DNA from 2 places in the Arthrobacter sp. 05L417 genome. Region 1 is predicted to be linked to the other one. Evidence: predicted binding sites of a transcription regulator. Region 1 holds the regulator's gene; the other holds the start of a gene.
What was found. The regulator Rex, encoded in region 1, represses fermentation and respiration genes when NADH is low (regulators of the CRP and FNR family bind a similar motif). The targets are predictions, from matches to a motif close to CTTGTGAANNNNTTCACAAG.
Positions count from the first base shown of each region.

Region 2: araB (ribulokinase) is a predicted target of Rex. The motif match lies at 1,446-1,465, and genes of this name have one in related genera.

Region 1 is NZ_JBFTOG010000008.1:87,057-90,708, reverse strand. It holds gene AC1DJW_RS09050 (hypothetical protein) at 1-511, shown strand, start outside; gene AC1DJW_RS09045 (MFS transporter) at 746-1,543, shown strand; gene AC1DJW_RS09040 (redox-sensing transcriptional repressor Rex) at 1,655-2,362, opposite strand; gene AC1DJW_RS09035 (glutaredoxin family protein) at 2,414-2,668, opposite strand; gene AC1DJW_RS09030 (HAD family hydrolase) at 2,745-3,563, shown strand.
Region 2 is NZ_JBFTOG010000027.1:21,441-25,092, reverse strand. It holds gene AC1DJW_RS17805 (zinc-dependent alcohol dehydrogenase family protein) at 1-254, opposite strand, end outside; gene AC1DJW_RS17800 (LacI family DNA-binding transcriptional regulator) at 397-1,407, shown strand; gene araB (ribulokinase) at 1,510-3,240, shown strand; gene AC1DJW_RS17790 (L-ribulose-5-phosphate 4-epimerase) at 3,237-3,652, shown strand, end outside.

The sequences.
Region 1 (3,652 bases):
CGGATACCAGCAGCCCGGCCAACCCGCCTATGGCATGCCAACGGGCCCGAATAGCGCACCGCCGGCAGGGCTCGGCTACGCTGCGCCAGCGCGGAACACCTTTGGACTCGACTTCAACAACGTCGCGCAGCGCTTCCGGGACACCACGGGAGTGCCGCAGCAGTTGACCATCTCCTACTGGTTGTGGGTCGCGGCTGCCGCTTTGGGTGTTCTTGCCAGCTTCGCCAACATCTTCACGATGCGCGGCCTGTTCGGAGAGATGATGGTGGGCCCGGGTATTGTGGGCCTGATTTTCAGCCTGGTGTTCGCTGCCCTCTACATCTTCATTGCCATTCGCCTCAAGGAGGGCTCCCGCTGGGCACGGCTTGTCCTGACCATCCTGGGAGCGTTTGCGGTGATTTCCCTGCTGGTCCAGGTGGTTACCCTTAACCTCAACTTCATCGGATCGGCGGTAGCCGTCGCGGCTACGGTCTTGATGTGGCTTCCGGAGTCCCGGAAGCACTTCGTATAGGAACAACGCAGCACATATGGCTGAAGGCCGCGGCAGGTCCCGAGAGGACCCCGCGGCCTTCCCTTTGTCCCCGCGCGATTCGCGGGAGATCCGCCGAACCTTGTTCAGCGAGAATTCTTACCGCGAATCATCACCAGCACTGTGCCTCCGGGGTACGGTGGAATTAAGCCGAGCTGGGGGCAGGGCACGTTGCACCCGGCAGCCGTATCTGCAGTCGACACGCAAAGGAATGCCATGAGCACCCCTCCGTACCCACCGTCCACTCCGGGCGAAAATCCCACACCTGAGCAGCCGAAATACGGCCAGCAGACACCCCAGCAGGGTCAGCAGCCGCAATACGGCCAGCAGGCTCCGCAGTATGGGCAGCAGACACCGCAGCAGGGTCAGCCGTCACCTTACGGCCAGCCGTCCGCGCCGCAGTACGGGCAGCAGGCTCCGCAGTACGGGCAGCAGGCTCCGCAGTACGGGCAGCAGGCACCTCAGCAGCCGCAGTACGGCCAGCCTTCCGTCCCGCAGTACGGGCAGGGCGGCCCCGTCGCTTGGCCCAGCCAGCAGCCCGCTGCCACGTCCGGAGTCCCCCAGCTGGTCAACATCTCCTTCTGGCTCATACTTGCCGCTGGTTTGCTGACCTTGATCGGCATTCCCTTCACCATCGCTACGCTGAACTCGCCGGCAGGCAAGAACATGCTCGATCAGGCGTTGTCGGCACAAGGAAGCAACGCATCTGGCATTGACACCAGCACCTTCATCAGCATTTTGATCACCGTCCTGGTTATTTTCTCGGTGATTTTTGCCGGACTCTACGCACTGGTTGCGTTCAAGGTCCGCCAGGGCAAGAACTGGGCCCGGATCCTGGGCACGGTCTTTGCGGCGATTTCCCTGCTCGGCCTGACCCAGATCGGCATGGGCACCATCACCATCCTCCTGGGCGTCGCCGCGATCGTGCTGTTGTACCTGCCGGCCTCGGCGCCGTATTTCCGGAAGGCCCAGCCGTTCGCGAACCCCTACGGCCAGGCGCCGTACGGCCGTTAAGCACAGCGCCGTACGGCAGCCAGGCCACGCGGCGTACGGCAGCCAGGCCACGCGGCGTACGGTCCACGGCCCACCGCCAAGAACAAACAACGGGCGCAGACCCGGCTCGGCCTAAATGGCCTGGCCCGGGGTCTGCGCCCGTTGTGCGTGATACGCCAGGATCTGAAGCTCAGTGGCCATATCCACCTTTCGCAGATTCACGTACGGCGGAACCTGCAGGAGGACGGGCGCAAAGCTGAGGATGCTGCGGATACCCGCGCTGATCACGCGGTCGCAAACGTCCTGCGCCACCGCGGCCGGGAGGGCCAGCACAACCATGTTGGTGCCGGTCCGCTGAAGGACCGTTTCAAGATTGGCGGCGTCGCTGACCCGCAGCCAGCCCACTTCGTTCCCGATGACCATAGGATCGGCATCAAGGATCGCCACCACGTCGAAACCGCGCGACTCGAATCCGCCGTAGCGCGCCAACGCCTTTCCAAGGTTGCCCGCGCCCACAATGGCCACTTTCCAGTCGTGGGTCAAGCCGAGCGCCGCCGCGATGTGGCGGCTCAGGTACTGGACCTCGTATCCCACGCCGCGCGTTCCATAGGAGCCGACGTAGGAGAGGTCCTTGCGCAACGTGGACGAACTGACTCCCGACGCCTCGGCCAACGCCTCGGAGGAAACCCGTTCCACGCCTTCGCCCAGCAGGGAGTTCAGAGCGCGCAGGTAAAGCGTCATCCGGGCCACAGCCGCGGGTGGTATCTGCTTCGCGGCAGAGTCCTTGTCCCCGGATACAGCTTCGGCGGACGGTTCCAGCGCAGTCACGTTCTTCTCCATTGCGTCGCTTTGTTTTCCCACTCTATTGCCAACAAAGCACTGCACGCATGTTCAGGCTGCGATGGCCTTCTTCAGGACCCGAACCAATCGTGCCTCATCGATTTTCCAGAAATCCCGTTGGATACCGTCCACGAATACCACCGGGATCTCCTCGGCGTAGCGCTCGCGCAGTACAGGGTCGGTGTCAATCGATTGTTCCGTCCACGTGAGCCCAAGGCTTGAGGTCACGCGTTCGACGGCGTCACGCGCCGCGGCGCAGAGGTGGCAGTCAGCTTTGGTGAGGAGTACGACGTCGGGATTTGGCATGGTTCAAAGGTATCGCTTTAGCGTCGGCACAGCCGTGCGAACGGCAGGAGGCCGGGCGATTGACTAGACTCATGGCATGCCCGTCGAGAAGAACGCCGTTGTGGCCACCGCGCCGGCCGCAACGCAGCAGCACGGCGAAGCCGCATTCTTCGACGTCGACAACACCCTCATGAAGGGCGCCAGCCTCTTCCACGTCGCGCGGAAGATGTACGAACGCAAGGCCTTCACCCTTTCCCAAGCCGCGGGCTTTGCCTGGAAGCAATTCAAGTTCGTGCTACGGGGCGAAAAGATGGAGGACGTCCATTCCGTCCGGGATTCCGCGCTCGTCCTCGCGGCCGGTATCAAGGTGTCCGACATCAAGGAACTGGGCGAAGAAGTCTACGACGAGATGATCGAGTCGCGGATCTGGCCTGGTACCAAGGCCCTGGCGGAACAGCACCTGCGGGTTGGCCGCAAGGTCTGGCTCGTAACCGCCACACCCATCGAAGTCGCCACCGTCATTTCCACGCGCCTCGGCCTCACGGGCGCCCTGGGTACCGTGGGCGAAGTTGAAGATGGTGCCTACACGGGCCGGCTCGTGGGCGAGATCCTCCACGGTCCAGCCAAAGCCGTGGCTGTGCAGCGCGTAGCGGACGAAGAAGGCCTGGACCTGAAGCGCTGCTGGGCATACAGCGATTCACATAACGACATCCCGCTGCTCACTTTGGTGGGCCACCCGGTGTGCATCAATCCCGACGCCGGGCTGCGCCGCCATGCGCGCGAGAACAACTGGCCGGTTTATGACTTCCGTTCCGGCCGCCGGGCAGCCACGCTCGGCCTCAAAGCCGCGACTGTCGGAGGCGCTGTCTACGGTTTGTGGCGGGGTTTCTCCAAGTTCCGCAGCCCGAGGGGCTAACCCCAGCAACCCTCGCTCACATATAGCCGCCCCTCCAGCAACCCTCGCTCACATATAGCCGCCGAACGCCCGACATACGTGAGCGAGCG
Region 2 (3,652 bases), on a different contig from region 1:
AACGGAGCGATCACGAAATCGCCGGGCGCCAGGGTGGTGACGTCGTTACCGACGCTCTCCACGGTACCGATGAATTCATGTCCGATGGCCGAAGGCTTGTGGGTGGCCTTGACACCGCGGTACGGCCACAGGTCCGATCCGCAGACGCAGGAGGCCGTGACTTTGACAACGACGTCGGTGGGCAGCTGGACCGTGGGGTAGTTACGGTCTTCAACACGGATGTCGCCTGGACCGTGGATGATGGTGGCGCGCATGGGACTCCTCAAATGGTGGTTGTTGGGCTTGGATCGAGTCTATCCCCGGCACGCCTGTGGTCCTGTACTGACCGGTAGCCTAGCCTGCGAGTCACAGCGGCCCCGTTCGCCGCATGGCCTCCACGTCGAGCACAATAGCCCCATGACAAATACCAGCGGGCGCTTGCCACGGCTTGAAGACGTAGCGGAACTGGCGGGAGTCTCGCACCAGACCGTCTCCCGGGTGATCAACGATCACCCCAACGTCAGTAAAGGCACCCGGGAGCGCGTCGAGGCGGCGATCGCCGAGCTGGGCTACCGGCGCAACACGGCCGCGCGGAGCCTCGTGACCCGCCGTTCCCAGACCATCGGCGTCCTGGCGAGCGAGCTGGCACAATACGGCCCGGCGAACACCTTGCTCGGCGTGGAACAAGCGGCGAGGGATGCCGGCTATTTCGTCAGCATCGCAGCCTTGAGGACGGTCAATCGCGAGTCGATCCTTGATGCGGTCCGGCATTTCCTGGATCAGTCCGTGGACGGGATCGTGGTGATCGTGCCGCATTCGGAAACCCTGCTCGCGTTGGCGGAAGTGAACCCCGGGGTTCCCGTGGTGGCCGTGGGGTCGCTGGGCGGCGCCTCCGTCGGCGGTGCCATGGTGGACCAAAGGCGGGGCGCGGAATTGGCCGTCAGGCATCTGGTGGATCAAGGGCATCGCCGGATCGGGCACGTGGCCGGCCCTCAGGACTGGATCGACGGCGTGGCCCGGTCCGAAGGGTGGAGCGAGGCCTTGCAGGCCGCGGGCCTTGAGGACGACCTGCTGGTGGTGGGGGACTGGAGTGCCGGCAGCGGCTATGACATCGGCAAGAAGCTTGCCGATGAAAGGACTGCCACCGCGCTTTTCGTGGGAAATGACCAGATGGCATTGGGCCTGCTGCGTGCGTTCAACGAGGCCGGTGTCCGGGTGCCCGAGGATGTTTCGGTGGTGGGTTTCGATGACCAGCCCGAATCGGGCTATTTCACGCCACCGTTGACCACGGTGCGCCAGGACTTCGAGGAACTCGGCCGGCGCTGCATGGATCTCATGCTGAGCGGCATCGAGAACGGGGAAAGTGTCGGCACCACCGTTGTGGAGCCCGAGTTGGTGGTGCGGCAAAGTACTTCGGCTCCCGCCTGATCGCTTTCTGTTCATGTGGGCTGGACGGCTTGACGTGAATTTTGTTAGCGCTCACAATAGAACCAATCCGCAAGGCTGCGGGCTGGCTTATTGGAGGACTTCATGGACGTCACAGCGGACGGCAACGAACATTACGTCATCGGCGTGGACTACGGCACGCTTTCCGGCAGGGCCGTGGTGGTGCGGGTCAGGGACGGCAAGGAACTGGGAAGCGGAGTGTTTGAGTACCCGCACGCGGTCATCACGGAGGCCTTGCCGGCCGATCTGGCCGGCGAGCCTGCTGGCCCAGCTGTCCGCCTTCCCGGCGAATGGGCGCTGCAGGTGCCGCAAGACTACCGCGACGTGTTGCGCCATGCGGTCCCCGCAGCGGTGCGCGACGCCGGGATCGATCCTGCCGCCGTCGTCGGGATTGCCACGGACTTCACGGCGTGCACGATGGTGCCGGTGAAGGCTGACGGCACTCCGCTGAACGAGCTGCCCGGCTTCGCCCGAAGGCCGCACGCTTACGTGAAGTTGTGGCGCCACCACGCGGCCCAGGAGCAGGCGGACCGCATCAACGCACTCGCCGCCGAGCGGGGCGAGGCCTGGCTGCCGCGCTACGGCGGGCTCATTTCATCTGAGTGGGAGTTCGCCAAAGGCCTCCAACTCCTGGAGGAGGACCCGGAAGCGTATGCGGCGATCGACCACTGGGTGGAAGCCGCTGACTGGATCGTCTGGCAGCTGTGCGGAAACTATGTGCGGAATGCGTGCACCGCGGGGTACAAGGGCATCTACCAGGACGGCGCCTACCCGTCCGGGGAATTCCTCGGGGCCCTGAATCCGGCGTTCACGGACTTCGTGTCCAGCAAGCTCGAACACACCATCGGCCGCCTGGGTGATGCGGCCGGTTACCTGACGGCCGAAGCCGCCGCCTGGACCGGCCTGCGCGAGGGCATCGCCGTCGCGGTCGGGAATGTGGACGCCCACGTCACCGCGCCTGCGGCGCGGGCCGTGCAGCCGGGACAGCTCGTCGCGATCATGGGCACCTCCACGTGCCACGTCATGAACGCCGACGTCCTTCGCGAGGTGCCGGGCATGTGCGGAGTGGTCGACGGCGGGATCGTGGACGGTCTTTGGGGTTACGAAGCCGGCCAGTCCGGGGTGGGCGACATCTTCGGCTGGTTCACCAAGTACGGAGTCCCGCCCGAATACCATGCAGCCGCCGAAGCAGCAGGGCTGGGCATCCACGAATACCTCACCGAACTCGCCTCCACCCAGGAGATCGGTGAACACGGACTCATCGCCCTGGACTGGCACTCGGGGAACCGGTCCGTCCTGGTGGACCACGAACTGTCCGGAGTGATCGTGGGCCAGACCCTCGCGACGCGCCCGGAGGACATCTACCGGGCCCTGCTGGAGGCCACGGCCTTCGGCACCCGCACCATCGTGGACGCCTTCCGCGACTCCGGAGTGCCGGTGAAGGAGTTCATCGTTGCCGGAGGGCTCCTGAAGAACAAGCTCCTGATGCAGATCTACGCCGACATCACAGGGCTGCCGCTTTCCACGATCGGCTCCACCCAGGGTCCCGCGTTGGGTTCGGCGATCCACGCGGCCGTCGCCGCGGGGGAGTACCCGGACATCCGGGAGGCCGCGGCCGCCATGGGATCCGAGCCGGGCGCCGTCTACACGCCGATCCCTGAAAACGTAGCCGCCTACGAGGAGCTGTTCCGCGAATACCGGACCCTGCACGACTACTTCGGCAGGGGAGCCAACGAGGTCATGCACCGGCTCAAGAAGATCCAGCGGAACAGCGCGTCGCTGCTTGCCGCGATCCCCGCGGGGGCCTCGGCATGAGCGCCCTGCTGGAGACGATTGCCCGGATCCGGGCCGAGGTGTGCGCGCTGCACGCCGAACTCACCCGCTACGAGCTTGTCGTCTGGACTGCAGGCAATGTCTCGGCCCGCGTCCCCGAGCATGACTTGATGGTTATCAAACCATCAGGGGTGTCCTACGATGCGCTGGCCCCGGAGCTCATGGTGGTCACGGACCTGCACGGCACACCGGTTTGCGGTATCAACACCGGGAGCGACGGCACGGTCGCGTGGGGCAATCCGGACCTCTCGCCGTCGTCAGACACTGCCGCGCACGCCTACGTGTACCGGCACATGCCCGACGTCGGCGGCGTGGTGCACACGCATTCCACCTACGCGACGGCCTGGGCCGCGCGCGGGGAACCGATCCCGTGCGTGCTGACCATGATGGGCGA